3 regions of the Streptomyces sp. NPDC043854 genome follow, and region 3 is predicted to be linked to each of the others. Evidence: predicted binding sites of a transcription regulator. Region 3 holds the regulator's gene; each other region holds the start of a gene.
The links. The regulator HrcA, encoded in region 3, represses chaperone genes, less so after heat shock. The targets are predictions, from matches to a motif close to TTNGCACTCNGNNNNNCNGAGTGCNAA.

Region 1 (10,234 bases), on a different contig from region 3:
CGGCCCCGACTCCGGGCTCGACGAACGGCTCGGCAAGGAGCTGGATGCCTTCAACAAGGAGGCGGCCGGAGGGATCGCCCCCGCCGAGTTCACGGTCCGCGTGAACGACGCGGACGGCGAGCTGGTCGGCGGGCTCAGCGGCTGGAGCTGGGGCGACCGGGCGGGCATCGCGATGCTGTGGGTGCGGGAGGACAGCCGCCGCGACGGCTGGGGCGGCAAGCTCCTGGCCGCGGCGGAGGCGGAGGCCGCGGCCCGCGGCTGCCGCACGATCATGGTGTCCTCGTTCACCTTCCAGGCGCCGGCCTTCTACGCCCGCCACGGCTACGAGGAGACCACCCGCGTCCCCGGCTTCCCCGGCGGCCACGAGGACGTCCACTTCCTGAAGACCCTCCCCGCCTGAGCCACCACCCCGCACGATCCGGAGCGCCGCCCGCAGGGGTGGCGCTCCGCCCGTATCCGGGCACTGGGCTGCTCCGCCCCTAGCCTGGAATGTGCACGCCCCAGGGGCACGACCACCCCGATCCCGGGAGGACGACGGTGACGATCATGATCGAGCGGGAGACCCCCATAGAGACCCTGCCGCCGCCGACATTCGAGGACCTCCTGCGCACCGTCGAGGAGATGGACACGCCGGCCGGCTTCAAGGCCGAGCTGATCCGCGGGAAGATCATCGTGTCGCCGTGGCCCGAGCTGCGTTCCGCGCTCTGCCTGCGTGCGCTGCGTCGGCAGGTCGGGGCCCACGCCCCGGAGGGCCACATCGCGGACGCCGCCCCGATTCTGTTCCGCTTCCCGTCGGCCGGCCGCGCCTACGGGCCCGGCCTCTTCGCGGCCGACGGGGCCGCTTTCGAAGCCGAGGGCCGCAGTGCGGACGGGTCCGCCCTCTCGCTGGTCGCGGAGTTCACCTCCGCCTCGACCGGGGATGCGGACTGGCAGGAGAAGCTGGAGGTGTACGGCCGCCTGGTCCCGGTCTACCTGGTCGTCGACATGCAGGAGGCGGAGATCACCTGCTTCTCCGACCCCTCGCCGCACGGCTACCGCTCCCGGCAGACGGTGTCCTTCGGCAAGCCCTTGGTCGTCCCGGAGCCGTTCGGGTTCGCGCTCGACACCGCCGGGTTCGCCTCAGGGTCCTGAAACGCCCGAGGGCGGCACCCCCTCCGCGTGGGAAGGGGTGCCGCCCTCGGTCGAGAACAGCCGATCAGCGCGGGGCCGATCAGAAGTCCATGTCACCGCCCGGCATGCCGCCCGGAGCGGCGGCGGCCTTCTCCGGCTTGTCGGCGATGACGGCCTCGGTGGTCAGGAACAGCGCGGCGATCGACGCGGCGTTCTGCAGGGCGGAGCGGGTGACCTTCGCCGGGTCGATGATGCCCTCGGCGATCATGTCGACGTACTCGCCGGTCGCGGCGTTCAGGCCGTGGCCCGGGGTCAGGTTGCGCACCTTCTCCACCACGACGCCGCCCTCGAGGCCGGCGTTGACGGAAATCTGCTTCAGCGGGGCCTCGAGGGCCAGCTTGACGGCGGCGGCACCGGTGGCCTCGTCGCCCTCCAGCTCCAGCTTCTCGAAGACCGAGGAGGCCTGCAGCAGGGCCACGCCACCACCGGCGACGATGCCCTCCTCGACGGCGGCCTTCGCGTTGCGGACGGCGTCCTCGATGCGGTGCTTGCGCTCCTTGAGCTCGACCTCGGTCGCGGCACCGGCCTTGATGACGGCCACGCCGCCGGCCAGCTTCGCGAGGCGCTCCTGGAGCTTCTCGCGGTCGTAGTCCGAGTCGGAGTTCTCGATCTCGGCACGGATCTGGTTCACGCGACCGGCAACCTGGTCGCTGTCACCGGCACCGTCGACGATGGTGGTCTCGTCCTTGGTGATGACGACCTTGCGGGCGCGGCCCAGCAGGTCCAGGCCGGCGTTCTCCAGCTTGAGGCCGACCTCCTCGGAGATGACCGTGCCGCCCGTGAGGATGGCGATGTCGCCGAGCATGGCCTTGCGGCGGTCGCCGAAGCCCGGGGCCTTGACGGCGACGGACTTGAAGGTGCCGCGGATCTTGTTGACGACCAGGGTCGACAGGGCCTCGCCCTCGACGTCCTCGGCGATGATCAGCAGCGGCTTGCCGGACTGCATGACCTTCTCCAGCAGCGGAAGGAGGTCCTTCACGTTGCTGACCTTGGAGTTGACGATCAGGATGTACGGGTCGTCGAGGGACGCCTCCATACGCTCCATGTCGGTGGCGAAGTACGCCGAGATGTAGCCCTTGTCGAAGCGCATGCCCTCGGTGAGCTCCAGCTCCAGACCGAAGGTCTGGGACTCCTCGACGGTGATGACGCCTTCCTTGCCGACCTTGTCCATGGCCTCGGCGATCAGCTCGCCGATCTGGGTGTCAGCGGCGGAGATGGAGGCCGTGGAAGCGATCTGCTCCTTGGTCTCGACATCCTTCGCCTGCTCCAGCAGGGCGCCGGAGACGGCCTCGACGGCCTTCTCGATACCGCGCTTGAGGGCCATCGGGTTGGCGCCGGCGGCCACGTTGCGCAGACCCTCGCGGACGAGCGCCTGGGCCAGGACCGTGGCGGTGGTCGTACCGTCGCCCGCGACGTCGTCCGTCTTCTTGGCGACTTCCTTGACCAGCTCGGCGCCGATCTTCTCGTACGGGTCCTCGAGCTCGATCTCCTTGGCGATGGAGACACCATCGTTGGTGATCGTGGGGGCGCCCCACTTCTTCTCAAGGACGACGTTGCGACCCTTGGGGCCAAGGGTGACCTTGACGGCGTCGGCGAGCTGGTTCATGCCGCGCTCGAGACCGCGCCGGGCCTCCTCGTCGAACGCAATGATCTTGGCCATCTGAAGTGGTCCTCCAGGACTGGGGTTCCCCCTGCGCCGCCAGGCGCACGGGGAGGGTGGATTGCTCCGGACCGCGCCTGCGCCCGCGACGGACGGCCTGCGTGCCCGGCGGTTCCTTCCCGCCGGACGCTGCGGACCTCACCGACCCGGTCCCGTGTAGTAGCACTCTCCCCGGGAGAGTGCTAACGCCAATGATTAGCACTCGCCCCCCGAGAGTGCAAGCGGCTTCGGGCATCCCCGGCCACGCCGCCGGACACCGGCCGACCCGCCCCGCCCCGCCCCGGGAGCGCACGCACAGCACTCCGCCCCCGGGACAGGGCGCTCCACCCCAGGACGCACGAAGGGCCCGCACCCCTCCTCAGGATGCAGACCCTCGTGTACGCGTCGGTGCGGTCGATCGCGCCGGTCTCAGACGGCGAGCTTGACCATGTCCGCCTGCGGGCCCTTCTGGCCCTGCGAAATCTCGAACTCGACCCGCTGACCCTCTTCAAGGGTGCGGTACCCGTCCATCTGGATGGCGCTGTAGTGGACGAACACATCCGCACCACCGTCGACCGCGATGAAGCCGTAGCCCTTCTCCGCGTTGAACCACTTGACGGTGCCCTGAGCCATGCCTAACTCCCCTATTACTGGCCCTTGCGCAGGACCGCACTTCGCGGTCCCGGGTCAGAACTTGCGCCGGAACGCCTCGACCGCGGCTGAATGTATCTGCACCGGTGCTGTCTGCAACAGGTCAATCCGACGAGAATTCCGGTCACGCCGAAAGTGCCAAATAGGCCGAAAATTTATTACATTCCCGGGCAACTCGGACCCGGCATATCGCGCCAAAGCCCCATACCGCACGCGCACATTGACTCAATGTCACCCCTCACGCGGCCCGCTCATATGCGGCGGGCAAGAACAGCGGAGGGGGCTTCCCCAACTCTACCGCGCCCAACCAAGCAGAATTACCCCCTCCGCTTAATGCCGGAGGGGGTAATCCCTGTACGACGGATCAGCAGCCGCCGGCGACGGCCGGGATGATCGAGACGCCCGCACCGTCCGGGGTCGCCGCCTGCAGGCCGCCCTCGAAGCGCACGTCGTCGTCGTTGACGTACACGTTCACGAAGCGGCGCAGCCTGCCCTGGTCGTCCAGGACGCGCGCGGCGATGCCGGGGTGGTTCTCCTCCAGCGACTCGATCACCTCGGCGAGGGTCGCACCCTCGGCCCGGACCTCGGCCCGGCCGCCGGTGTAGGTGCGCAGGATGGTGGGGATGCGGACGTTGACGCTCATGGCGCTACTGCCTTTCCGGTAGAGCGGGGGGATGGTCAGGCCAGGCCGGCGGCGCGGAACGCGTCCAGGCTGGGGCGGATGGTGGCGGTCTGCCCGCTGTCCGCGGCCACCGCCTCCAGGGTCTTCAGGCCGTCACCCGTGTTGAGGACGACGGTGGTCAGCGCGGGGTCGAGCCGGCCGTCCTCGATGAGCTTCTTCGTCACGCCGACGGTCACGCCGCCCGCGGTCTCGGCGAAGATGCCCTCGGTCCGGGCCAGGATCTTGATGGCCTCGACGACCTGCTCGTCCGTCACGTCCTCGACGTAGCCGCCGGTGCGGCGCGCGATGTCCAGGACGTACGGGCCGTCGGCCGGGTTGCCGATGGCGAGCGACTTGGCGATCGTGTTCGGCTTCTGCGGGCGGACCACGTCGTGGCCGGCCTTGAAGGCGGTCGACACCGGGGAGCAGCCCTCGGCCTGCGCACCGAAGATCCGGTACGGCTTTTCCTCGACCAGGCCGAGCCTGATCAGCTCCTGCAGGCCCTTGTCGATCTTCGTCAGCTGGGAGCCGGAGGCGATCGGGACGACGATCTGGTCGGGCAGCTGCCAGCCGAGCTGCTCGCAGATCTCGTACGCGAGCGTCTTGGAGCCCTCGCCGTAGTACGGGCGCAGGTTCACGTTGACGAAGCCCCAGCCCTCGCCCAGCGGGTCGCCGATGAGCTCCGAGCAGAACCGGTTCACGTCGTCGTAGTTGCCCTCGATGCCGACCAGGTCGCCGCCGTACACGCCGGCCATGACGACCTTGCCCTGCTCCAGGTCGTGCGGGATGAACACGCAGGAGCGGAAGCCGGCCCGGGCGGCCGCGGCGCCCACGGCGCCGGCCAGGTTGCCGGTGGAGGAGCAGGAGAGCGTGGTGAAGCCGAAGGCCCGGGCGGCCTCGACGGCGATCGCGACGACGCGGTCCTTGAAGGAGTGCGTCGGGTTGCCGGAGTCGTCCTTGACGTACAGCTTGCCGGTGACGCCGAGCTCCTTGGCCAGGTTCTCGGCGTCGACGAGCTTGGTGAAGCCCGGGTTCAGACTGGGCTTGCCGGCCACGTCGGCGGGGACGGGCAGCAGCGGGGCGTACCGCCAGATGTTGTTCGGACCGGCCTCGATCGCGGCGCGCAGGGCCTCGGCGTCTTCCGCCGACCCGGTGCCGGCCGGGAACTCGTACGCGACCTCCAGCGGGCCGAAGCACTCGACGCAGGCGAAGACGGGGCCGAGCTCGAACCGGGTACCGCACTCCCGACACGACAGGGCCGAGGCGGGGCCGAGGTCCACGGCGGGCGCAGCGGCGGAGGGTACGGCGGCAGCGGGGGCGGCGGGGGCAACGGTCTGTGCAGCCATGATGGCGAGGCCCTTTCTCCTCATCTTCCTCATGGCGCATTTCGCCACGAGACGGAATTGGCACCTTCCCTAGCCGGGGACCTCGCTGCTGCTGCACGCAGTCGCGGGAAACCGACTGGAGGGTTGCCGGGGCTTCAACGGGCCGTGTCCCTCTGCCCCTCTGGATGAGCGGTATGGCGCCGGTTCCGCGCGCTCGTGGCGCGCCGACGCGTTTGTCCGCGGGACCCCCGGCATGCGGCGGTCCTTCGCGTTGTTCAAGACTGTAACCGAAGGCTCGGGCCGTTGAGACAGCTGTCCGATGCGCGAGATGGATCGCTTTTCGGCCGGAACAGCCGGGCAAGCAGCCGAGGAAACAGGGAGTGCCGAACGTGCTGGAAGAGGTGGAGCGCTGGCTCGCGGACCGCTCCTGGTCCGTTGCCGACCGACCGCTCGACCAGCTCCTCGCCGCGAAACGGGCGTCGGGCACCACGGTCAGCGTCGTCCTGCCGGCGCTCGACGAGGAGGCGACGGTCGGCGCGATCGTCGAGGTGATCCGGCGCGATCTCGTCGACGGGCCGGCCTTCCCGCTCGTCGACGAACTGGTCGTCGTCGACTCCGGCTCCACCGACCGGACCGCCGAGGTCGCCGCGAAGGCCGGCGCCCGCGTGGTCCACCGCGACGCGATCCTGCCCCGCATCCCGGCCGTGCGCGGCAAGGGCGAGGTGCTGTGGCGCTCGCTGCTGGCCACCACCGGCGACATCGTCTGCTTCATCGACGCGGACCTGCGGGACTTCTCGGCCGCCTTCGTCACCGGGGTCGTCGGCCCGCTGCTGACCGAGCCGGATGTGCAGTTCGTCAAGGCGATGTACGACCGCCCGCTCGGCGACGCCCCCGGGCAGGGCGGCCGGGTCACCGAGCTCGTCGCCCGGCCCCTGCTCAACCTGCACTGGCCGCAGCTGGCCGGCTTCGTCCAGCCGCTGGGCGGGGAGTACGCCGCCCGCCGCTCGCTGCTGGAGCGGCTGCCCTTCCCCGTCGGCTACGGCGTCGAGCTGGGCCTTCTGGTGGACGCGCTGCACACGGTCGGGCTGGACGCCCTCGCCCAGGTGGACGTCGGCGTACGGCTGCACCGCCACCAGGACGGGCAGGCGCTCGGCCGGATGGCCGCGGCGATCTACCGGACGGCGCAGCTGCGGCTCTCGCGCGGGCACTCCCCCAGCTACCGCTGGGGGTACCCCCAGGTGCGGCCGGTGCTGACGCAGTTCGAGCGCGGGCCGGACGGGTTCGAGCCGCGCACCCACGCGGTGGACACCGACGAGCGGCCGCCGATGGCGGAGATCGAGGAGTACGCCGTCCGGCGCGTCGCATGACCGCATCGCACGGCCGCGTCGCACGGCCGCATCGCAGAACGGCGGGCGTCAAGACGGTGTCAGGCGCGCCTCAGGCACACACCGGGGGTGAGAACGGACGTTTGAGCCGGGGCGGACCGGGCTAGGTTCGCCGCATGGCTTCCCACGTTCTCGTCGCAGCCAACCGCGGTCCGCTCTCCTACGCCCTCGACGCCGACGGCACCCTCGGCGCCCGGCGCGGCGGGGGCGGCCTCGTCTCCGGCCTGTCGGTCGCGCTCGCCGAGCAGCCGGACGCGCTGTGGATCTGCGCCGCCCTGTCGGACGCGGACCGCGAGGCCGTCCGCCGGGGCGTCGCCGAGCCGGGCGTGCGGATGCTGGACATCGACCCGGCCGTGTACGACGCGGCCTACAACGGCATCGCGAACTCGGTCCTCTGGTTCACCCACCACCACCTGTACGACATCCCGCGCACCCCCGTCTTCGACGCGGCCTTCCGGCGCCAGTGGGCGTCGTACACCGCCTACAACCGGGCCTTCGCCGAGGCCCTGGCCGGGGCGGCGGCGCACGACGCCTGCGTGCTCGTGCAGGACTACCACCTGGCACTGGTGCCGGGGCTGCTGCGCGAGCTGCGGCCCGACCTGCGGATCGCGCACTTCACGCACACGCCGTGGGCGTCCTGGGAGTTCCTGACCATGCTGCCCGACGACATCCGGCGGGAGCTGCTGTGGGGCATGCTCGGGGCGGACCTGCTGGGCTTCCACACCTGGGCCTGGGCGCACGCCTTCCTCGACTGCGCCCGCCTCGACGACGAGCGGGGCACGGCCGAGCCGCTCCTCCCCGCGGGGGCGGGCGGCGAGCGGTACGTCCGCAAGGCCATGCTCGGCCCGGTGCGGCACCGGCGCACCGACGTCGCCGTCTACCCGCTGGGCGTGGACGGCGACGAGCTGCGCCGACTCGCGCACCGGCCGGAGGTCGACGACCGGCTGGCGGCGCTGCGGGCCGAGGTCGGGGACTGCAAGACGATCGTCCGGGTGGACCGGACGGAACTGTCGAAGAACATCGTGCGCGGGCTGCTCGCCTACCGGGAGCTACTGGCCGCGCACCCGCAGTGGCGCGGGCGGGTGGTCCACCTGGCCTCCGCGTACCCGTCGCGGCAGGACCTTGGGGTCTACCGGTCGTACACGGCGGCCGTACGGGATCTGGCCGCGGAGATCAACGCGGAGTTCGGCACGGAGGAGTGGCAGCCGGTGCTGCTGTCGGTGCAGGACGACTTCGCCCGGTCCCTGGCGGCGTACCGGCTGGCCGACGTGGCGCTCGTCAACCCCGTGCGGGACGGGATGAACCTCGTCGCGAAGGAGATCCCGGTGGCGTCGGAGCAGGCCTGCGCGCTGGTGCTGTCCACCGGGGCGGGGGCGTACGGGGAGCTGCGGGACGATGCGGTGACGGTGAACCCGTACGACGTGACGGAGACGGCGGAGGCCTTGCACACGGCGCTGTCGATGCCGGCGGGCGAGCGGCTGGAGCGCGTGAAGCGGCTGGCCGCGGCCGCCACCGCGCTCCCGCCGGCGCAGTGGTTCGCGGCCCAGCTGGCCGCCCTCCGGGCCGTCGCCGGCCCGCGCCCCTGACCGGGGTCAGGGGCGGAGGGCCTCGGCCAGGGTGCTCAGGAACGTGGTGATGGCGGCGGGGCCGGGGAGGACCAGGTCGGCCCGGGAGGCCAGTTCCGGGACCTCCTCCGAGCCGCTGCACACCAGAAGGCCCGGCAGACCCTCGGCCCTGCGCTTTTCGACGGCCGCGTACGCCGCGAGGTCGCCGAGGTCGTCCCCGGCGTAGACCACGGCCTCGGCGCCCGTCTCCTCCAGGTACTCGGTCAGGGCGACGCCCTTGTCCATGCCCGGCGGCCGCAGCTCCAGCACGGCCCGCCCCGGCTCCACGATCAGCCCGTGCCGGGCGGCCAGCCCGGCCAGCGGCTCGCGGAGCGCGGCGAAGGCGGCGGCCGGGTCCTCGGCGCGGCGGGTGTGGACGGCGAGGGCGCGGCCCTTCTCCTCGATCCACGTGCCCTGCCAGGCGCCTATGGAGTCCAGGAACCCGGGCAGCTCGGCCCGTACGGCCGCCACCCCGGGGTGCTCGGCGGGCGTGTGGACGATGCCGGTGACGGCGTCCCAGTGCTCGGCCCCGTAGTGGCCGAGGACGACGAGGTGCTCCAGGCCCGGCACCCCGGCGAAGCCCCCGAGCCGGACGGCGACGCCCGCCGGACGGCCGGTGATCACGGCCACCGAGGCGACCTCGGGGGCGAGGGCGGCGAGGGCGGGGACGGCGGCGGGATGGGCGCGCGCCTGGTCCGGGTCGGGGACGATCTCGGCGAGGGTGCCGTCGAAGTCGAGGGCGACCACGCTGCGGCGCGGTGCGCGGAGCAGGGCCGCGAGTCCCTCGCGGCCGGCGGCGGTGACGGGCATCGGCAGGTCGTGCGGATGGCTCCCCATGGGCACGACCCTAACGGGCCCGGGCGGGCCACGGCTACGGCGCACAGGGACTCGTACCGGGACGGGGGGCGGGCACTCGGGCGGTGCGCGTCAGCGGCGGGCGCGCTGCGCCTCGCGGATGCGGCGGAGCCGGTTCACGGTGCCCGGGGCGTGGGCGAGGGCCCGCGGGTCGTCCATCAGCGCGTTGAGCAGCTGGTAGTAGCGGACCGGGGTCATCCCCAGCCCTTCGCGTATCGCCCGCTCCTTGGCCCCGGGCCCCTGCCAGGTGCGTCCCTCGTACGCGAGCACCGCGGCCTCGGTGGCCGTCAGCTGCCCGTCGTCCGTCATACGGCCAGATTAACGCCGCCCACCGACACCCACGGGGCCGCCAAGCTCGGGTGGGTGTCGGTGGGCGGGGGTCGAAAGCCGCCGGTCAGCGGTTGTCGGCCGTACGGGCCTGCGTGGCGATGTCCTCCAGGACCCGCTGCGGCTGGCCGTTCGGCTGTACGGCCCGGCCGATGTTCTGCTTGATGCTCTCGCTCACGCCGGCCCAGGACTTCTTGCCGACCGGGTACAGCCGCGAGTTCGGCAGGGCCGTGAGGAAGGTCTTCATCTGCGCCGAGGAGCCGCCGGTGCTCGCCTCCATCGCCCGGTAGCCGCTCGTGGTGACCGGCAGCAGGTCGTACTTCTTGGTGAAGGCCGTCTGGTTCTTCGACTCGTAGAGGTAGTCGAGGAACTTCCCGGTCTGCGCGCGGTGCCCGTTCTTGAAGGCCATCACCCAGTCCGCGACGCCCATCGCCGGCTGGTCGGTGCCGTCGACGGTCGGCAGCGGCACCATGCCGAACTTCACGCCCTTGGCCGCGGCCTGCTTCATCAGGGTCGGGTGGCCGTTGAGCATGCCGACCTCGCCGCGGGTGAAGGCCTCGAAGGCGGCCTGCCGGTCGGTCTTGCCGGGTTCCGTCGGACCGGTCAGGCCCTGGCCG
Region 2 (10,234 bases), on a different contig from region 3:
ACGCGGATGCCGAGCCGGGCCAGGGCGAGGGCGTCCCCGCCGATGCCGCAGCACAGGTCGGCGACGCTGCGCACGCCGAGCGCCGCGAACCGCTGGGCGCGGTACGCGGCCACCGGGGCGCGCGTGGCCATCTCGGCGCCGCCGGGCGTGAAGTACATCCGGAACGCGTCCGCCCCGAACTTGGCAGCCGCGCGCTGCCGCAGCCGGGCCTGCCCGAGCGCGGCGGAGACCAGCTGCGCGGGGTGCTCGCGGCGCAGCCGGGTGGCGACGGCGAGCTCCTGGCCCGGGTCGTAGTCGCGGAGCGAGTCCAGGAGGGCGCGGCCCTCGGGGGTCAGGAGGGCGGCGAAGTCTTCGGGGGTCACCCCCTCATTGTCGGTCAGTGTGGGCCACTCGATGGAAGGTCGTCTTCCGTTCGCGGTGTCGGCGGGGCGGAGCGCTGTTGCGATGTCAGGATCCGCTGCTATGCAGCTAGTACGACAAAAGGAACAAAAAGCGCTTCTTGGTCGCCGGCGTGCTGCCGGCTCGCGCGGCCGGACGGGGGTCGCCCTGTCCGCCCTGCTCGTCGCCGCCCTGGGAACGGCCTGCGGCACCTCCGCGGACTCCGGCGGCTCACCCGCCCCGACCAAGGGGGGCAAGGGCGCCCCGGCGGCTGCCGGGGCCGCGGGCGGTGCCGAGGGCGCGGCGCCCGGCACCCGCGCCGAACAGCAGGCGGCAGCCCGGCAGGCCCGGCTCGCCGCGGTGAAGAAGTGGAAGCTGGACAAGCCGCCGCTGGACGCGCCGCCGGCGCCGAAGCGGAAGCCGGAGATCACCACCCGCGAGGGCTTCGAGGTCGACGGCCACGAGGACCTCCCGCCCGTCTTCACCTCGATCCCGACGGAGGAGAAGGTCGTCTTCCTGACGGTCGATGACGGCGCCGAGAAGGACCCCGAGTTCCTGAAGATGATGCAGGAGCTGAAGATCCCGTACACGGCGTTCCTCAGTGACTACCTCATCCGCGAGAACTACTCGTACTTCAAGGAGATGCAGGCCGCCGGCGTCACCCTGAACAACCACTCGCTCAACCACCGCTACCTGCCGGCGCTCTCGTACGAGAAGCAGCGCGAGGAAATCTGCGGACAGCAGGACACGATGCAGAGGAAGTTCGGCAAGCGGCCGACGGCCTTCCGCCCGCCGTACGGGAACTACAACGAGGACACCCTGCGTGCGGCCAAGTCCTGTGGAATCAAAGCGGTTCCGCTGTGGAACGCCGAGGCCTTCCCGAGCCGCATGGACTACCGTGAATGGGACCGCGACCTGCACCCCGGAGATATCATCCTCACGCATTTCCGGGGGAGCGAGGACTGGGAGGGCACCATGCCCGACATGGTCCGCCACGTCATGAAGACCGTCACGGACAAGGGGTACGCCGTGGCCCGCTTGGAGGATTACTTGTGAGGTACGCGCGCCGGCCGGTGGCCGGGACGCTGGCGGCCGGCGCGCTCGCGCTGTCCCTGACGGGGTGTGGGAACAGCGTCGACCCCATCGAGCGGCTGGGCCGGAAGGCCACCGACGGGCAGCCGAGCCCTTCGGCCTCGTCCGGGGCCGCCGCCCAGGGCGCCCCGGGCGCGTCGCCCTCGGCCGCCGCCGGCGACCAGGCGTACAGGAAGTGGGGGCTGGCCGCCCCGGTGCAGTTCGCGCCGAAGCCGGCGCAGAAGCCGGCCCTGCCGCCGGCCGCTCCGGGCAAGGCCCAGGTCGTGGACCGAATACCCGTGCCGGCCACGGAGAAGGTCGTCTTCCTGACCTTCGACGACGGGGCCGAGAAGGATCCCGAATTCCTGAAGATGGCGGCCGACCTGAAGCTGCCGATCAGCATGTACCTCACCGACAACGTGGCGTCCTCGGACTACGGGCACTTCGAGAAGCTCCGGGACAACGGCTCCGGCAGCACCATCAACAACCACACCCTGACCCACCCGAACCTCCGGACCCTGCCCTACGCGGCGCAGAAGAAGGAGATATGCGGTCAGCAGGAACGCCTGGAGAAGCGCTTCGGGGCCAAGCCCACCCGCTTCCGCCCGCCGTTCGGCAACTACAACGACGACACCCTCAAGGCGGCCGCCGAGTGCGGCATCACCCAGGTGGTCCTGTGGCGGGCGTCGATGCAGATCAACAACTTCCAGTACGCCGAGGGCTCCGGCCTCAGGCCCGGCGACATCATCCTGGCCCACTTCCGCGGCCCCTCCGAGCTCAAGGGCGCGACGGAGGTCCAGATGACCACCCGCATGCTGCAGAGCATCCAGGAGCAGGGCTTCCGCATAGGCCGCTTGGAGGACTACCTCTGAGCGGGCCTCCCCGAGGCCGCTTGGGACACGGCCCGTTCAGGTGAAGGGCGCGGGCCGCCGGGTACGGGCCCGGCCCGCCGCGGGAGGAATGGACGCAACCCCACACCCCCGCCGCACCGGGAGGCGAAGCGATGCCGATCGACACCGTCGAGCGTTTCCTGAACGTCCTGAGCCCTGCCCACCGGGACAAGGTCCAAGAGCTGCCCCCCGCCCGGCAGCAGGAGCTGGCCGACGCCTGGGAGCGGGAGCTGGAGGAGGACCACGACCTCGACACGCTGTCCGAGCTGTCGCCCGCCGCGGCCGAGGCCGAGGCGGCCAAACGGGTGATCGAGGCCGCGGGCGGCGGCTGAGCAGCCCGGAGGGCGCGGGCGGCCGGTTCCGCGGCGGCCGGGCCGCGCAACGGGCGGCCGACGGTCCCCTCAGCCCTCGGCCCCTCCGCCCTCAGCCCCGCCCGGCCGCCACCACCGGCGTGATCACGGTCTCCACCGGGCCGCGGCGGTCGGCGAGGCGCTGCCGCTCCGCGCTGTCGCTGATCCGCAGCAGCAGGGCGATCATGATCCAGTTGGCCAGCAGGGACGAGCCGCCCTTCGCCAGGAACGGCAGCGCCTTGCCGGTCAGCGGGATCAGCCCCGTCACGCCGCCCGCCACCACGAACACCTGGAGCGCCAGCGCCGCCGACAGGCCCACCGCCAGCAGCTTCCCGAACGGGTCGCGGGCGCCCAGCGCCATCCGCAGCCCCCGCTGCACGAGGAGCGCGTAGAGGAGCAGCACGGCCATGACCCCGGTCAGGCCGAGCTCCTCGCCCACCGTCGTCAGGATGAAGTCGCTGCGGCCCGCGAACACGATCAGCTCCGGGTGTCCGAGGCCGAGCCCCGTCCCGGAGATCCCGCCGGTGCCGAAGCTGAAGAGGGCCTGCGCCGCTTGGTCCGAGGTGACCCCCGGCGGCCGGTCCTTCCAGTAGTACGACAGCGGGTTCAGCCAGGCGGCCACGCGCGCCTTCACGTGCGGCTCGGTCGAGCCCACGACGAACGCGCCGGCCGCGGCCATGACCAGCCCGCACACGATCCAGCCGGTGCGCTCGGTGGCGACGTACAGCATCACCACGAAGACGCCGAAGAAGATCAGCGAGGTGCCCAGGTCGCGCTCGAAGACCAGCACCAGCATCGACAGGATCCACACGGTGACGAGGGGCCCCAGCTGGCGCATCGGGGGCAGCCGCAGGCCCAGGAACCGCCGCCCGGTCAGGGCGAGGGAGTCCCGGTGGACGACCAGGTAGCCGGCGAAGAAGACCGCGATCATGATCTTCACGAACTCGCCCGGCTGCGCGGAGAAGCCGCCGATGACGATCCAGCGCTTCGCGCCGTAGGTGTCCGCGGGCGAGAACGCCGGCGCGGCCAGCAGCACCAGCGCCCCGGCCATCGTGAGGTAGATGAACCGCTGGAGCAGCCGGTGGTCCCGCAGCAGCGCCACCACCAGCAGGCAGGCGGCCACGCCGATCACCGTCCACACCAGCTGGCCGGGAGCGTTGGCCTCCCCGCCGTACCGCTCGATGTACGGCTGGTCCAGCCGGTGCAGCAGCACCAGCCCGAGCCCGGTCAGCAGCATGGCCGGCGGCAGGATCAGCGGATCCGCGTACGGGGCGAACCGGCGCACGCCCAGGTGGGCCACCAGGGCCAGCAGGCTCATGCTGATCGCGAAGCCGGCGAGGTCGGCGGGCAGCTCGCCGTTCAGCCCCAGGCCGGCGCTCGCCTCCCCGAGGACGGTGATGCCGACGACGAGGACGAGCAGCAGCGCCTCGGTGCGGCGGCGGGCTCCGGCCGCCGTCAGCGGCCTCAGCCCCCGCACGGGTCGCCGCGACCGTCGGTGCCGGCGCCGGAAGCGGAAGGCATTGGTCCGATCTGGCCGTCAATGGGGCGCTTTATCTTCATATCGTCTGAGACGGCGGCGCGCTCCCCGAGGTTCCTTCCGGATCGTTCGGGCGGGGGACGGGCGGCGGGGACCCGCCTGGAACCGGCCGACTCGGCGGGCGGGATGGCCGGATGTGTGAACGCGGGAGGAGCGTATTGGCACTCCGCTTGACCGAGTGCTAATCGCCGGAATAGTCTCGCACCTGGCACTCGCCCCCGGTGAGTGCCAACACAGCGACGGGCAGGTCCGGCACCCGCGACGACGGATCCACCTGGTCGCCACCTCAGACAGTTAACCCCGTGAGATCTCCGAAGGGGGAGGTCGGATCGTGACGACCGCCAGCTCCAAGGTTGCCATCAAGCCGCTTGAGGACCGCATCGTGGTCCAGCCGCTCGACGCCGAGCAGACCACGGCCTCCGGCCTGGTCATCCCGGACACCGCGAAGGAGAAGCCCCAGGAGGGCGTCGTCCTCGCCGTGGGCCCGGGCCGCTTCGAGGACGGCCAGCGTCTCCCGCTGGACGTCAACGTCGGCGACATCGTGCTGTACAGCAAGTACGGCGGCACCGAGGTGAAGTACAGCGGCGAGGAGTACCTCGTCCTCTCGGCTCGCGACGTGCTCGCGATCATCGAGAAGTAATTCACTTCTCCCAGAACTGCTTTGATCTGCGCCCCTGGTCACCCCGCTGATTGCCGGGCGGCGAGGGGCGCGGGTCGTTGAACCCGAGTTTTCCGAGAGGGCTGAACCGCTCCCATGGCGAAGATCCTGAAGTTCGACGAGGACGCCCGTCGCGCCCTCGAGCGCGGCGTCAACAAGCTTGCCGACACGGTCAAGGTGACGATCGGCCCCAAGGGCCGCAACGTCGTCATCGACAAGAAGTTCGGCGCCCCCACCATCACCAACGACGGTGTCACCATCGCCCGCGAGGTCGAGCTGGACGACCCGTACGAGAACCTCGGCGCGCAGCTGGTGAAGGAGGTGGCGACCAAGACCAACGACATCGCGGGTGACGGCACCACCACCGCCACCGTCCTGGCCCAGGCGCTGGTCCGCGAGGGTCTGCGCAACGTCGCCGCCGGCGCCTCCCCGGCCGCCCTGAAGAAGGGCATCGACGCCGCGGTCCAGGCCGTGTCCGCCGAGCTCCTCGCGACCGCCCGCCCGATCGAGGACAAGTCCGACATCGCCGCCGTCGCCGCGCTCTCCGCGCAGGACCAGCAGGTCGGCGAGCTCATCGCCGAGGCGATGGACAAGGTCGGCAAGGACGGTGTCATCACCGTCGAGGAGTCCAACGCCTTCGGCCTGGAGCTGGAGTTCACCGAGGGCATGGCCTTCGACAAGGGCTACCTGTCGCCGTACTTCGTCACGGACCAGGAGCGCATGGAGGCGGTCCTCGAAGACCCCTACATCCTGATCCACCAGGGCAAGATTTCCTCGATCCAGGACCTGCTGCCGCTGCTGGAGAAGGTCATCCAGTCGGGTGGCTCCAAGCCGCTGCTGATCATCGCCGAGGACGTCGAGGGCGAGGCCCTCTCCACCCTCGTCGTCAACAAGATCCGCGGCACCTTCAACGCCGTCGCCGTCAAGGCGCCCGGCTTCGGTGACCGCCGCAAGGCGATGCTCCAGGACATGGCCACCCTCACCGGTGCCACCGTCATCGCCGAGGAGGTCGGCCTCAAGCTCGACCAGGCCGGCCTGGACATCCTGGGCACCGCGCGCCGCGTGACCATCACCAAGGACGACACCACCATCGTCGACGGTGCCGGCTCCGCCGAGGACGTGCTCGGCCGCGTCAACCAGATCAAGGCCGAGATCGAGGCGACCGACTCCGACTGGGACCGCGAGAAGCTCCAGGAGCGCCTGGCGAAGCTCGCCGGCGGCGTCTGCGTCATCAAGGTCGGCGCCGCCACCGAGGTGGAGCTCAAGGAGAAGAAGCACCGTCTGGAGGACGCCATCTCCGCGACCCGCGCCGCGGTCGAGGAGGGCATCGTCTCCGGTGGCGGCTCCGCGCTCGTCCACGCCGTCAAGGTCCTGGAGGACAACCTCGACCTGACCGGCGACGAGGGCACGGGTGTCGCGGTCGTCCGCCGCGCCGCGGTCGAGCCGCTGCGCTGGATCGCCGAGAACGCCGGCCTCGAGGGCTACGTCATCACCGCCAAGGTGGGCGAGCTGGAGAAGGGCAACGGCTTCAACGCCGCCACCGGCGAGTACGGCGACCTGGTCAAGGCCGGCGTCATCGACCCGGTCAAGGTCACCCGCTCCGCCCTGGAGAACGCCGCCTCCATCGCCTCCCTGCTGCTCACGACCGAGACCCTGGTCGTCGAGAAGAAGGAAGAGGAAGAGGCCAACGGTCACGGGCACGGCCACGGTCACGGCCACAGCCACTGACCCCCCGATGAGCCGGTCCGCCGACCGCTGACCGGCTCCTTTCGGACTGCGACCCCGGTCGCCGCCGCTCCGCGGTGGCGACCGGGGTCTTTCCGTGGGCCGGGGTCTTTCCGTGGGCGGGCTTCACGGGCCGGGGCCGGTCGGCTCAGGACATCGCCCCGAGCTGCCGCATCAGGGCATTGGTGTCGTAGTGCCACCAGCCTTCCTTGATCATCCCGTTCTCGCAGCGGAAGACCGTCGTGCCGGTCATCGTGCAGGTCTTGCCGGTCGGGGCGATCCCCATGAACTCGCCCTTGTGCTTGCCGGTCCAGGTCCACAGCGTGCTGACGCAGTCGTCCTGCGCCATCTGCGCGTCGCGGGTGAAGGAGAAGTCGAAGGCGCCGCGCCACATCTCCACGTCCTCGCGGATGGCCGCGCGCCCGGTCTTGTCGACGGGGTTGGACACGTCGTGGTCCAGGTAGTCCGGTGCGAAGACCTCCTCGATGACGGCCATGTCGCCCTTCATCGCGATGTCGTCGAACATCCGGTTCGCGAGCAGCGTGTTGAGGTGCTCGTCGCGGACCACGTCCAGGTTGGTGAAGCGCGGCATCCCGTCGCAGAGGGCCACCATCTCCTGGAACATCCGGTCCGTTTCCGGGAGATGAGAGTTCCTCATGGCCTCTTCGTACGACGGGAATTCGACCACGTCGACATAGTGCGTCTCGGATTCGCGGTCCCTGCCGACCACGCTGTGCGTCACGGTGCGCTTGCCGCTGGTCTGCGCCAGGTACCGGTCGAAGAGTTCGCTGACCGCCTCGGGCCTGCTCGTTTCGTAATCGACTATTTGTACGAATGTCATGGCGTCTCCCGGGCTGGATGAGATATGTCCATTTTAGGGAGAATTGCGCCATCCGGCTGACGCTCCTGCGGCCCCTCCTGCCGGGGGCTTCCTCCTGCGGCCCCCTACCGGGGCCCGTACTTGCGGCCCGTATGCGAGGACAGACCGCCCAGCAGCCCGCGCGGCGTCAGCTTCACCACGCCCATCAGCGCCTTGTACCGCGGGTCCGGGATCGAGAGCGTCTTGCCGCGCGCCAGGTCGTCGAGGGCCGCCGCCACCAACTTGTCGGCGTCCAGCCACATCCAGCCGGGAATGTTGTCCGTGCCCATGCCGGCCCGCTGGTGGAACTCCGTCCGCACGAAACCGGGGCACAGCGCCATCAGCCGCACGCCCGACCCGGCCAGGTCCCGCGCCGCGCCCTGCGTGAACTGCACGACCCACGCCTTGCTCGCCCCGTACGTGCCCCGCGGCACGAAGGCCGCCACCGAGGCCACGTTGATGACCCCGCCCCGGCCGCGCGAGCGCATCGACGCGGTGGCCGCCGAGGTCAGCCGCAGCACCGCCTCGATGTGCACCTTCAGCATGGTCAGCTCGTCGGCCATGGGGACTTCGAGGTAGCGGCCCTTGTTGCCGAACCCGGCGTTGTTGACCAGCAGGTCCACCGGATGCGTACGGTCGCCGAGACGCCGCTCGACCGCGGCGATCCCCGCCTCCGTGGACAGGTCCGCGGTCAGCACCTCGGCCTCGATGCCGTGCCGGTCGTGCAGCTCGGTGGCCTGCTCGGCGAGCCGCGCGGTGTCGCGGGCGACCAGTACGAGGTTGTGGCCCCGGGCGGCGAGGCGGCGGGCGAAGGCGGCGCCGATGCCCGCCGTGGATCCAGTGATCAGCGCAGTCGTCATATGCGCAACCTAGCCGCCCCGGACGACAGTCCGGAGCGGGCCCGCCCTGGCGGTACCACTTCGTCCGCTTTCCCGCCGGCAGTGGGCGCCGGCTCCTCGGCGGTGCGTCGCCGACCGGCTACTTCCCGTACTTCTCCATGTACGCGCGGACCTTGTCGTGCGCCTTCGGCTCCATCGCCTCACCGGCCGCCAGAGTCCGCGGCAGCAGCGCGCGTTCGGTGGTGAACGCCCGGAACCACAGCCCCACCGTCACGTCGTGGTCCGGACGGCTGACCACCTCGACCGGGTCGCCGGCCGAGACCTCCCCCTCCTGCACCACGCGCAGGTACGCGCCCGGCCGCACGGCCTGCGTGTACCGCTTGACCCAGCCCGGCTCGCCGAGGGCCCCCTGGAAGGTGCCGCACGGGATGCGGGCCGAGGCCACCTCCAGGACGACATCGGCGCCGATCCGCCAGCGCTCGCCGAGGAGTGCGCCCGTCACGTCGACACCGGAGGTGGTCAGGTTCTCGCCGAAGATCCCGCCGGGCAGCTCGCGTCCCAGCTCGCCCTCCCACCAGTCCAGGTCCTCGCGCGCGTAGGCGTACACCGCCTGGTGGTCGCCGCCGTGGTGGCGCAGGTCGCAGACGGCGTCGCCCGCCAGGCCGCTCGCGCCGACCCCCCGGGGGCCGGGGGCGAAGACGCGGACCGGGCCCGGGACCGGCCGCTTGCCGATACCGGTCACCCCGCCCTCGGCGCTGGTGTGGTCGACGGCCGTCGCGCGGCCGAGGTTCACGGAGATCACATGCTGGGGCGACATGGGGACACGCTAACCCAGCGCCCTCAAAGGGGCACGGGAGTATGCGCGCCGCCATCAAAGCCGGGCTTATGCTCGAAGAATGATCGAGGCACGCCATCTCCGGGTCCTGCGCGCCGTGGCCGACACCGGCTCCTTCTCCGCCGCCGCCCGCGAACTCGGCTGCACCCAGCCCGCCGTCTCCCAGCAGATGAAGGCGCTGGAGCAGTCGGCCGGCACCCCGCTGCTGATCCGCGCCGGCCGCGAGATGCGGCTGACCCAGGCCGGCGCCGCCCTGGTCCGGCACGCCGCCGGGATCCTGGCCGGGCTGACCGCCGCCGAGGAGGAGGTCGCGGCCATCGCCGGGCTGCGCGCCGGCCGGGTCCGGCTCGTGTCCTTCCCCAGCGGCAGCTCCACCCTGGTCCCGACCGCGCTCGCCGCGATGCGGGCCGCGCACCCGGGCACGCGGATCTCGCTGGTCGAGGCGGAGCCGCCGCGCTCGGTGGAGATGCTGCGCGACGGCGACTGCGACGTGGCACTGGCCTTCCGCTACGCGGGGGCCGAGGGGCCGTCCGGTACGGGTGCCGCGGCGGGTACGGGTACGGGTACGGGTGCCGGGGCGGGTGGCTCCGCGCCGGCCGCCGAGTGGGACGATCTCGTCGTGCGGCCGCTGCTGACGGACCGCCTCGTCGGGCTGGTGCCCGAGGGGCACCGGCTGGCCGGGGCGGAGCGGCTGGGCATGGCCGAGCTGGCGGACGAGCCCTGGATCGCGGGCTGCCCGCGCTGCCGCCGCCATCTGGTCGAGGTGTGCGAGGGCGTCGGCTTCACCCCGCGCATCGACTTCGCCACCGACGACTACCCGGCCGTCGCGGGCCTGGTCGGCGCCGGGCTGGGGGTCGCCGTACTGCCGGAGCTCGCGCTGGAGTCCGTACGGGCCAAGGGTGTGAGCACGCTGGCCGTGGAGCCGGCCGTGGAGCGGGAGATCGTGGCGCTGACGCTGCCCGACCTGGCCCGCGTACCGGCCGTGGCGGCGACCCTGGCCGAGCTGGAGCGGGCCGCCGCGCGCTGACCGCCGCGCGCTGACCGCCGGCCGCCGGCCGTGCGCCGTCGGTTCGTCGGCGGTCGGCCGGCGCC
Region 3 (10,234 bases):
TTGGGGCGGATGGTGCGGCCGCGGCTGGAGAGGATGTTCTGCGTGAGCACCTCGGCAGGGGTCTCCTGCGGGCCGTTGCCGTTGTCGCTCGCCCTGAGCATGGCGATCGAGCGTTCCACTGCGTCCTCCGTCATCGGCTGCCCGGTGCGGAGCACCAGCATCATCTCATCGAACAGGCGCTGGATCAGGCGGACTTCCGCCGCTTCGCCGATCGCGCTGACCTGGTTGTCCCGAACATGGATGTCGGCCTTCGGGAAGGCCTTCTCGATCACACGCAGCAGGGCGTCACCGGGACCGAGCACCGCCACCATCGGGTGACTGCCCGGAACGGTGAAGTGGGCTCGCGCCTGTCCCTGCGCCGGGGTGTGAGCTGTCGATGTCTGAGTCATGGGCCGGCACTGTGGCCTGCACATACCTCCCGTTGAGGGGCCGCGCCGATCGACGACCTCCGGAGTACCAAGCCTACGTCGCCGAGGCGGCTGCACCGAGGGGTTTTCCAGCAGCCCTCCGGCCGTCGTACCGGCCAGGCGTGCCGGTGCCGCTACGCAAAGTGGCGGAAGCCGATCGTCGGGACCGCCCGCCGCCGGGGCCCCCGGGCCGCGTCCCGCGGGATCAGCTCGTCCAGGAAGCCGTAGCGGGCCCGCAGCCCGTCCGGGGCCGTCCGCCACCAGTGGGCCACCTCGGGCCAGCCCGGGGCCGACAGGGAGCCGCCGAACTCCTGGACCGACAGGGCCGCCGTCAGGCCCGCGAAGGCGAGCCGGTCGGCCAGCGGCCACCCGGCCAGCGTGCCGGTGACGAACCCGGCCACGTAGACGTCCCCGGCCCCGGTCGGGTCCAGTTCGTCCACCGCGATCCCCGGTACCTCCGCCGTCACCCCGGTCCCCGAGTCGACCGCGTACGAGCCCTCCGCGCCCAGCGTGACCACGGCGACGGGCACCCGCTCGGCCAGCGCCCGGGCCGCCGCTCTCGGACAGTCGGTCCGCGTGTACCGCATCGCCTCCCCCGCGTTCGGCAGGAACGCCTCGCAGTGCTCCAGGTCGGCCAGCGCGCCGAGGTCCCACCGCCCGGTCTCGTCCCACCCCACGTCCGCGAAGATCCGCGCCCCGCGGCGGGCCGCCTCCCCGATCCAGCCGTCCGCCCGGCCCGGGGCCAGCGAGGCCACGGCCGCCCGCGTGCGCGGCGGGCACTGCGGGAAGGGGCCGGCACCGGCCGGGGGCGGCGCCTCGTGGCCGTGCGAGACCATCGTGCGCTCGCCCTCGTACGCCATCGAGACGGTGACCGGGCTGTGCCAGCCGGGGATGGTCCGCGACATGGACAGGTCGATGCCCTCGCCCTGCTCCAGCGCGTCCCAGCAGTACTCGCCGTAGTGGTCGTCCCCGAAGGCCGCGGCCAGCGAGGTGCGCAGGCCGAGCCGGGCGAGGGCGGTGGCCATGTTGGCCACCCCGCCGGGGCTGGAGCCCATGCCGCGCGCCCAGGACTCCGTACCGCGCACCGGGGCGGAGTCGAGGCCGGTGAAGATGATGTCGAGGAAGACCGTGCCGGTCAGGAAGACGTCGCACCCCGGGTCCCGGGGGTCGCGCAGCGGACCGAGCGGGTCCAGGTCGTCGCCGTCGCTGCGGCTGGGTCGGCTGTCCCGGTTGGTCACGGTGCACTCCCCGATCGGCGCGAAGGGTCGTTCCTGCCGGCGGCCGTTCCGGCGGAAGGCCGGCAGCCCTGCCCGTCCGGACCGGACTCAAACCCCAGTGTGTCGTACGTCACGACCGGGTCGCTCCCCGGATCGGCCCGGCGCCGGCGCCCGGCGGAACCCGGTCAGTCCTGGCGCCGCTTGGGCAGGGGCACCCGGGCGAGGTCCGCGGCGATGGTCAGCTCGCCCTCGAAGCCGGCCGCGCGCGCCTGGCGCTCGAACTCGAAGGGGTCGCCGTAGCGCTGCGAGAAGTGCGTCAGCACCAGGTGGCGCACGCCTCCGTCGCGGGCGACGCGGGCCGCCTGTCCGGCGGTCAGGTGCCCGTGGTCGACGGCCAGCTGCGCGTCATCGTCGAGGAAGGTGGACTCGATGACCAGCATGTCGCACCCCTCGGCGAGGGCCTCCACGCCGGGGCAGAGCCTGGTGTCCATGACGAAGGCGAAGCTCTGGCCGGGCCGGAGTTCGCTGACGTCGTCGAGCGTGACCCCGCCCAGCCGGCCCTCGCGCTGGATCCGGCCCACGTCGGGCCCCTCGATCCCGTGCCGGGCGAGGAGTTCGGGCAGCATGCGGCGCCCGTCGGGCTCGGTGAGCCGGTAGCCGAAGGACTCCACCGGGTGGGACAGGCGGCGGGCCTCGAGGACGTACGGGGGCCCCTCGGCCAGCGTTCCGTCCTCCGCCACGGGCTCCTCGCGCAGCTGCACGGTCTCCCGGTAGGCGGTGGCGTACCGGAGCCGGTCGAAGAACTGCTGCCCGGAGGCCGGGAAGTGCGCGGTGACCGGATGCAGGACCTGGTCGAGGTTGATGCGCTGGATCACCCCGGCGAGGCCGAGGCTGTGGTCGCCGTGGAAGTGGGTGACGCAGATCCGGTTGATGTCGTGCGCGGCCACCCCCGCGCGGAGCATCTGGCGCTGGGTCCCCTCGCCCGGGTCGAAGAGGATCCCCTCGCCGTCCCAGCGCAGGAGGTAGCCGTTGTGGTTGCGGTGGCGGGTGGGCACCTGGCTGGCGGTGCCCAGGACCACGAATTCGCGTACGGACACGGTCTTATCCCGGCGGCCACTGGAGGCCGCGCCCGCCGAGGAGGTGCGCGTGCGCGTGGAAGACCGTCTGGCCCGCGCCGGAGCCGGTGTTGAACACGATCCGGTAGCCGTGGTCGTCGACCTTCTCCTGGGCGGCGATGGCCCCGGCCTCGCGCAGCAGGTCGGCGACGAGCTCCGGCGCCCCGGCGGCCAGCGACGCGGCGTCGGAGTAGTGCGCCTTGGGGATGACGAGCACGTGCGTGGGCGCCTGCGGGTTGATGTCCCGGAAGGCGACGACCGTCTCGGTCTCCAGGACCACGGTCGCCGGGACCTGCCCCGCGACGATCTTGCAGAACAGGCAGTCCGCCTGCGGTTCCCCGGCCATCGATGCGCCTTCCGTGAGGTGAGTGAGGTGAGTGAGCTGCGGTGTGGTGAGCTGAAACGGGTGGTGCGGTGGAGCGACCCGGGCGGTGCCGCCCGCGCCGCTGTTGATCAGCCTGGAGATCGTATCCGGCGCCGCCCCGCCCCCACCGGGGATTTCAGGACCAGCGGCCGGTACGGGCCAGCAGGACCGCCGCCGCCGCGGTGCCCGCCGTGGAGGTGCGCAGCACCGAGGGCCCCAGGCGGCAGGGGCGGGCGCCCGCCTCCCCGAAGAGGGCCAGTTCCTCGGGCGAGACCCCGCCCTCGGGGCCGACGACGAGGACGATGGAGCCCGTGGCCGGGAGGTCGGCCGTGGCCAGGGCGCCCGAGGGGTGGTCGCGGTCCTCGTGGAGCACCACCGCCAGATCGGCGTCGGCCAGCAGGGCCGCGACCTGCTTGGTGGTCATGGCCTCGGCCACCTCGGGGAAGCGGACGCGCCGGGACTGCTTGCCCGCTTCGCGCGCGGTGTTGCGCCACTTGGCCAGCGACTTGGCGCCGCGGTCCCCGCGCCACTGGGTGATGCAGCGCGAGGCCTGCCAGGGGATGATCGCGTCCACGCCGGTCTCGGTCATGGTCTCGACCGCCACCTCGCCGCGGTCGCCCTTCGGCAGGGCCTGGACCACGGTGATCCGCACCTCCGGCTCCGGCTCGCGGCCCGTGGCGGACACGGCCACGGCCAGCCTGTCCTTGCCCTCCGCCGCCTCGACCACGGCCTCGGCCCAGCCGCCGCGGCCGTCGGTGAGGACCACCGCCTCGCCCGGGCTCAGCCGCTTCACGGAGACCGCGTGCCGGCCCTCCGGGCCGTCCAGGACGAACTGCGGCCCTGCGGGGACCTCTTCGACCACGAACACGGGGGCGGTCATGACGTACTCCTCTGCTGCATGTCGTTCAACGCGCTCTGCGCCTCGGCCAGTTCCGCCGCCAGCACCTCCACCAGCCCGCCCGCCGGCAGCGCCCGCGCCAGCCGGTGCCCCTGCCCGGCCCACAGGGCCATGCCCTGCGGGTCGCCGGCCGCGGCGGCCGCCCTGCGCAGCCCCGCGGTCATGTGGTGGATCTGCGGGTACGCGGCCGGGGCGTAGGGGCCGTGCTCCCGCATGAAGCGGTTCACCAGGCCGCGGGCCGGGCGCCCGGAGAACGCCCTGGTGAGCTCGGTGTGCGGGAACAGGGGGTCCGTCAGCGCCTTCTTGTGCAGCGGGTGCGCCCCGGACTCGGGGCAGGCGAGGAACGCCGTGCCGAGCTGGGCCGCCTCGGCTCCGGCCGCCAGCAGCGCCGCGATCTGCGAGCCCCGCATCAGCCCGCCCGCCGCGATGATCGGCAGTGCCACCGCCTCGCGCACCTGCGCCACGAGGGCGAGCAGGCCGACCCCGGCCGTGGCGTCGGCCTGCGGGTCGTCGCGGTGCGTGCCCTGGTGGCCGCCCGCCTCGACGCCTTGGACGCAGACGGCGTCGGCGCCCGCCGCCTGGGCGGCGCGGGCCTCGTCGACCGAGGTGACGGTGACGATGCTGTACGTGCCCGCCTTGCGCAGGGAGGCGATGGCGGCGGGCGCGGGGCAGCCGAAGGTGAACGACACCACCGGGACCGGGTCCTCCAGGAGGATCGCCAGCTTGGCGTCGTAGCCGTCGTCGCTGGTGCCGAGGGTGTCCTCCTCGGCCAGCGAGACGTCGTACCAGGTGGCCTCACCGGCGAGTTGGCCGCGGTAGGCCTCGACGGCGGCCTGGTCGACGGGGCCGGTCTGCGGCATGAAGAGGTTCACGCCGAACGGGCGCCGGGTGAGCGCGCGCAGCCGCTTGATCTCCTGGTACATGCCGTCGGCGGTCTTGTAGCCGCCGGCCAGGAAGCCCAGGGCGCCCGCTTCGCACACGGCGGCGGCGAGCGGCGGGCAGGAGGCCCCGCCCGCCATGGGAGCCTGCACGATCGGGTACTGCTGGAGACCGCTCAGTGCCAAGGACATGTCCTGCATCGTGCCACGTCCCGCGCACGGCGCCGAATCACCGCGACGCCCCCGCCCGGCCCGCCTCCCCGGGGAATGCGCCGAGCCCGGCCCGGGGAATCCCCGGGCCGGGCTCGTACGCCGTGCGTGCGGTGTCCCGCGGGCCGTCAGCGGCCGTTGAACGCGTCCTTCAGGCGGCTGAAGAGGCCCTGCTGGCCCGGCGCGAACTGGCCCATCGGCCGCTCCTCGCCGCGCAGCTTGGCGAGCTGGCGCAGCAGCTCCTCCTGCTGGGGGTCCAGCTTGCCCGGGGTCTGCACCTCGACGTGGACGATCAGGTCGCCGCGGCCGCCGCCGCGCAGGTGTGTCACGCCCCGGCCGTGCAGCGGGATCGACTGGCCGGACTGGGTGCCGGGCCGGATGTCGACCTCCTCCATGCCGTCGAGCGTCTCCAGCGGGCACTTGGTGCCGAGGGCCGCCGCCGTCATGGGGATGGTCACCGTGCAGTGCAGGTCGTCGCCGCGCCGCTGGAAGACCGGGTGGGGCAGTTCGTGGATCTCCACGTAGAGGTCGCCGGCGGGGCCGCCGCCGGGGCCGACCTCGCCCTCGCCCGCGAGCTGGATCCGGGTGCCGTTCTCGACACCGGCCGGGATCTTGACCGTGAGGCTGCGGCGGGAGCGGACCCGGCCGTCGCCCGCGCATTCGGGGCACGGGGTCGGGACGACGGTGCCGAAGCCCTGGCACTGGGGGCAGGGGCGCGAGGTCATGACCTGGCCCAGGAAGGACCGGGTGACCTGCGACACCTCACCGCGGCCGCGGCACATGTCACACGTCTGCGCCGAGGTGCCGGGCGCGGCGCCCTCACCGGAGCAGGTGGTGCAGACCACGGCGGTGTCGACCTGGATGTCCTTGGTCGTGCCGAAAGCGGCCTCGTCCAGCTCCAGGTCGAGGCGGATCATGGCGTCCTGGCCGCGGCGGGTCCGCGAGCGCGGGCCGCGCTGCGCCGCCTGGCCGAAGAAGGCGTCCATGATGTCGGAGAAGTTGCCGAAGCCGCCCGCCCCGAAGCCGCCGGCGCCACCGCCGGCGCCCGAGGAGGACAGCGGGTCGCCGCCGAGGTCGTAGACCTGCTTCTTCTGCGGGTCCGAGAGGACCTCGTACGCCGCGTTGATCTCCTTGAAGCGCTCCTGCGTCTTCGGGTCCGGATTCACGTCCGGGTGGAGTTCGCGCGCGAGGCGGCGGAAGGCCTTCTTGATCTCGTCCTGCGATGCGTCGCGGCGCACGCCGAGTACGGCGTAGTAGTCCGTGGCCACTTACGACTCCGCCAGGATCTGTCCGACGTAACGTGCCACTGCGCGTACCGCTCCCATCGTTCCGGGGTAGTCCATGCGGGTCGGTCCGACCACGCCGAGTTTGGCGACAGTTTCGCCGCCCGAACCGTAGCCGACCGACACGACGGACGTGGAGTTCAGTCCCTCGTAGGCGTTTTCATGCCCGATTCGTACAGCCATGCCCGATTCACCGGCCTCGCCGAGCAGCTTGAGGAGCACGACCTGCTCCTCAAGCGCCTCCAGCACCGGCCTGATCGTCAGGGGGAAATCGTGCCCGGAGCGCGTCAGATTGGCGGTGCCGCCGATCATCAGCCGCTCCTCCGCCTCCTCCGCCAGCGTCTCCAGCAGCGTCTGGAGCACGGTCGCGACCGTGGCCCGGTCCTCGGGCTCGAAGCAGTCCGGCAGGTCCTGCACGAGCCTCGGGACGTCGGTGAACCGGCGGCCGACGACCCTGCTGTTGAGCCGCGCCCGCAGATCGGCGAGCGAGGTCTCGGAGAACGGCGTCTGGCAGTCGACCAGCCGCTGCTCGACCCGGCCCGTGTCGGTGATCAGCACGAGCATCAGGCGCGCGGGCGCCAGCGCGAGCAGTTCGACGTGGCGGACGGTGGAGCGGGCCAGCGAGGGGTACTGCACGATCGCGACCTGCCGGGTCAGCGTCGCGAGCAGGCGCACCGTCCGGCCGATGACGTCGTCGAGGTCGACCGCGCCGTCGAGGAAGTTCTGGATGGCCCGGCGCTCCGGCGTCGACAGCGGCTTGACGTCCGCCAGCTTGTCGACGAAGAGGCGGTAGCCCTTGTCCGTGGGGATCCGGCCGGCGCTGGTGTGCGGCTGGGCGATGTAGCCCTCGTCCTCCAGGACGGCCATGTCGTTGCGCACGGTGGCGGGCGAGACGCCGAGCTTGTGGCGCTCGGTCAGCGCCTTGGAGCCGACCGGCTCCTCCGTCCCGACGTAGTCCTGGACGATGGCGCGGAGCACCTCGAGTCTGCGTTCACTGAGCATCGCGCACACCTCCAGCTGTGATGCGGGTCGTCGTGGTCCACTGCTTTTGGCACTCGCCTCGTCGGAGTGCCAGCGATCCCCCGGCCAGTGTACGGCGGGGTGGTACACGGCTAGCAAGGGTGGCCCGCCAGGTAGCGTCGCGGTATGGACGTACGGTGGGAAGACACGGACTGGGAACGTTTGACGCGGCGGACCGGCCGAAAGCGCCTCCCGGTGTGGGATTGCACGGTGGGACTGGTGGTCGGAGACGAGTCCGTCCTCATGATCGACCCCGGTTCGAGCGTTCGGGAGGGGGCCTCGCTCAGGGCCGAGGCCGAGCGTCTGACGGGTCGGCGCGTGACCCATATCGCATTCACGCACGGACATTTCGATCACGTCCTGGGCAGCGCGGCCTTCTCCGGGGCCGAGGTCTACGGGGCGGTCGGGCTGGACGGTGAGCTCGTCTCGGGACGCGATGAGCTCCGGGACGGCGCGGTGCGCCACGGCCTGGACGCGGCCGAGGCCGCGGAGGCCGCGGACCTGCTGGTGCCGCCGCGGCACCTGGTGTCGGGCGAGTGGACGCTGGACCTGGGCGGCGTGCAGGTGCTGCTGGCCAATGTGGGGCCCGGTCACACCCCCTACGACCTCGCCGTCTTCGTGCCGGGCGAACGCGAGACGGTCTTCTGCGGGGACCTGGTGGAGGAGTCCGGCGAGCCCCAGGCGGGCAGCGACGCGGTGCCCGAGCAGTGGCCGGCGGCCATGGACCGGCTGCTGGCGCTGGGCGGGGAGGACGCGCTGTACGTGCCGGGGCACGGGGCGGTGGTCGACGCGGCCTTCGTCCGCGCGCAACGCGACACCCTGGCGGCCCGGTTCGGCGTGTCCGGCCCCGGCACGCGCCCGCTCTCCCAGGGCCGGCCCGATGCGTGAGTACTCCCCCGACCTGACCCCGCGGTGGAAGCGCGCCACGGCCGTGCCCGAGGTGCCCGCCGAACCCGACCTCGTGGTCGAGGTGGCCGGTACGGACTTCTGCGGCGCCGTGGTCGCCTGCGAGGCGGGCACGGTGACCCTGGAGGACCGCTTCGGCAAGCGGCGGGTCTTCCCGCTCCAGCCGCGCGGCTTCCTGCTGGAGGGGGCCGTGGTCACCCTGGTCCGGCCCGCCCGGGCGGCCCCGGCGGCCCCGCTGCGCACGGCCTCCGGCTCGATCGCCGTCCCGGGGGCGCGGGCCCGGGTGGCCCGGGCGGGGCGGATCTACGTGGAGGGCCGGCACGACGCCGAGCTGGTCGAGCGGGTGTGGGGCGACGACCTGCGGATCGAGGGCGTCGTCGTGGAGTACCTGGAGGGCGTCGACGACCTGCCCGCCATCGTCGCGGAGTTCGCGCCCGGCCCGGACGCCCGCCTGGGCGTCCTGGTGGACCACCTGGTCCCGGGCTCGAAGGAGTCCCGGATCGCGGCGGCCGTCGCCTGCGACGACGTGCTGGTGCTGGGCCACCCGTACGTGGACGTCTGGCAGGCCGTGAAACCGTCCGCCCTGGGCATCCCGGCCTGGCCCGAGGTCCCGCGGGGCCAGGACTGGAAGACGGGCGTCTGCCGGGCGCTGGGCTGGCCGGAGCACCCCGGGGCCGCCTGGCGGCACGTCCTGTCCCGGGTGACCTCGTACAAGGACCTGGAGCCCGCCCTGCTGGGCGCGGTGGAGCACCTGATCGACCACGTCACGGCCTGACCGTCCCGCGGCCGCCTCCCCGGGCGGCCGGTCCGCACGGGGAGGCCGGCGTCAGTCGACCAGGTCCCGGACCACCGCGTCGGCCAGCAGCCGCCCCCGCAGCGTGAGCACGGCGCGCCCGGCCGCGTACGCGCCCGGCTCCAGCAGGCCGTCCTCCACGGCGCGGCGGGAGGCCGCCAGGCCGGCCGGGGCCAGCAGGGACAGCGGGCAGCCCTCCGCCAGCCGCAGCTCCAGCAGGATCCGCTCCACGCGCCGGTCCTCCTCGGACAGCAGCTCGCGGCCGGCCCCCGGGGACCGGCCCTCGGCCAGCGCGGCCGCGTAGCCGCCGGGGTGCTTCACGTTCCACCAGCGCACGCCGCCGACGTGGCTGTGCGCTCCGGGGCCGGCGCCCCACCAGTCCGCGCCCCGCCAGTACAGCTCGTTGTGCAGGCAGCGGCCGGCCTCGGACGTGGCCCAGTTGGAGACCTCGTACCAGGAGTAGCCGGCCGCGGCGAGCACCTCGTCCGCGATCAGGTACCGGTCCGCGTGGACGTCGTCGTCGGTCATGGGGACCTCGCCGCGGCGGATGCGGCGAGCGAGCTGCGTGCCCTCCTCGACGATCAGGGCGTACGCGGAGACGTGGTCCGGGCCGGCGCCGAGGGCGGCGTCCAGGGAGGCCCGCCAGTCGTCGTCCGACTCCCCCGGCGTGCCGTAGATCAGGTCCAGGTTGACGTGCTCGAAGCCCGCCCGGCGGGCCTCCGCGACGCAGGCCTCGGGGCGGCCCGGGGTGTGCGTGCGGTCGAGCACCTTCAGGACGTGCTGCTTCGCGCTCTGCATGCCGAAGGAGATCCGGTTGAAGCCGCCGGCCCGCAGCTCGGCCAGGTACGCGGGGTCGACCGACTCCGGGTTGGCCTCCGTGGTGATCTCGGCGTCCTCCGCCAGGCCGAACTCGTCCCGGATCGCCGCAAGCATGCGGACCAGGTGCGCGGCGGGCAGCAGGGTCGGCGTGCCGCCGCCCACGAACACCGTGCGGACGGCCCGCGGGTCGTCGCCGAGGACCTTGCGGGCGAGGCGGACCTCGTCGATCAGCGTGTCGGCGTAGTTCTCGCGGGAGGCGAGCACGCCGCCGGAGCCGCGCAGCTCGGTCGCGGTGTACGTGTTGAAGTCGCAGTACCCGCAGCG

Region 1: the regulator HrcA is predicted to act here: its motif matches at 2,990-3,016, upstream of groL (chaperonin GroEL).
Region 2: the regulator HrcA is predicted to act here: its motif matches at 4,385-4,411, upstream of groES (co-chaperone GroES).

What each region holds. Positions count from the first base shown of each region.
Region 1 is NZ_JBWKDK010000009.1:99,278-109,511, reverse strand. It holds gene AC068A_RS11575 (GNAT family N-acetyltransferase) at 1-400, shown strand, start outside; gene AC068A_RS11570 (Uma2 family endonuclease) at 547-1,131, shown strand; gene groL (chaperonin GroEL) at 1,211-2,830, opposite strand; gene AC068A_RS11560 (cold-shock protein) at 3,239-3,442, opposite strand; gene AC068A_RS11555 (MoaD/ThiS family protein) at 3,825-4,103, opposite strand; gene thrC (threonine synthase) at 4,139-5,467, opposite strand; SAM riboswitch class I at 5,485-5,638, opposite strand; gene AC068A_RS11545 (glucosyl-3-phosphoglycerate synthase) at 5,836-6,813, shown strand; gene AC068A_RS11540 (alpha,alpha-trehalose-phosphate synthase (UDP-forming)) at 6,948-8,417, shown strand; gene otsB (trehalose-phosphatase) at 8,424-9,272, opposite strand; gene AC068A_RS11530 (DUF3263 domain-containing protein) at 9,363-9,599, opposite strand; gene AC068A_RS11525 (extracellular solute-binding protein) at 9,685-10,234, opposite strand, start outside.
Region 2 is NZ_JBWKDK010000013.1:149,615-159,848, forward strand. It holds gene AC068A_RS15125 (class I SAM-dependent methyltransferase) at 1-362, opposite strand, end outside; gene AC068A_RS15130 (polysaccharide deacetylase family protein) at 463-1,434, shown strand; gene AC068A_RS15135 (polysaccharide deacetylase family protein) at 1,431-2,321, shown strand; gene AC068A_RS15140 (hypothetical protein) at 2,453-2,671, shown strand; gene AC068A_RS15145 (FtsW/RodA/SpoVE family cell cycle protein) at 2,763-4,166, opposite strand; gene groES (co-chaperone GroES) at 4,558-4,866, shown strand; gene groL (chaperonin GroEL) at 4,981-6,612, shown strand; gene AC068A_RS15160 (ester cyclase) at 6,758-7,450, opposite strand; gene AC068A_RS15165 (SDR family NAD(P)-dependent oxidoreductase) at 7,555-8,328, opposite strand; gene AC068A_RS15170 (MOSC domain-containing protein) at 8,447-9,124, opposite strand; gene AC068A_RS15175 (LysR family transcriptional regulator) at 9,204-10,169, shown strand.
Region 3 is NZ_JBWKDK010000052.1:3,026-13,259, forward strand. It holds gene AC068A_RS31075 (PhoH family protein) at 1-389, opposite strand, end outside; gene AC068A_RS31080 (PfkB family carbohydrate kinase) at 542-1,645, opposite strand; gene AC068A_RS31085 (ribonuclease Z) at 1,810-2,721, opposite strand; gene AC068A_RS31090 (histidine triad nucleotide-binding protein) at 2,726-3,085, opposite strand; gene AC068A_RS31095 (16S rRNA (uracil(1498)-N(3))-methyltransferase) at 3,240-3,983, opposite strand; gene AC068A_RS31100 (nitronate monooxygenase) at 3,980-5,071, opposite strand; gene dnaJ (molecular chaperone DnaJ) at 5,218-6,357, opposite strand; gene hrcA (heat-inducible transcriptional repressor HrcA) at 6,358-7,374, opposite strand; gene AC068A_RS31115 (MBL fold metallo-hydrolase) at 7,519-8,280, shown strand; gene AC068A_RS31120 (DUF3097 domain-containing protein) at 8,273-9,073, shown strand; gene hemW (radical SAM family heme chaperone HemW) at 9,125-10,234, opposite strand, start outside.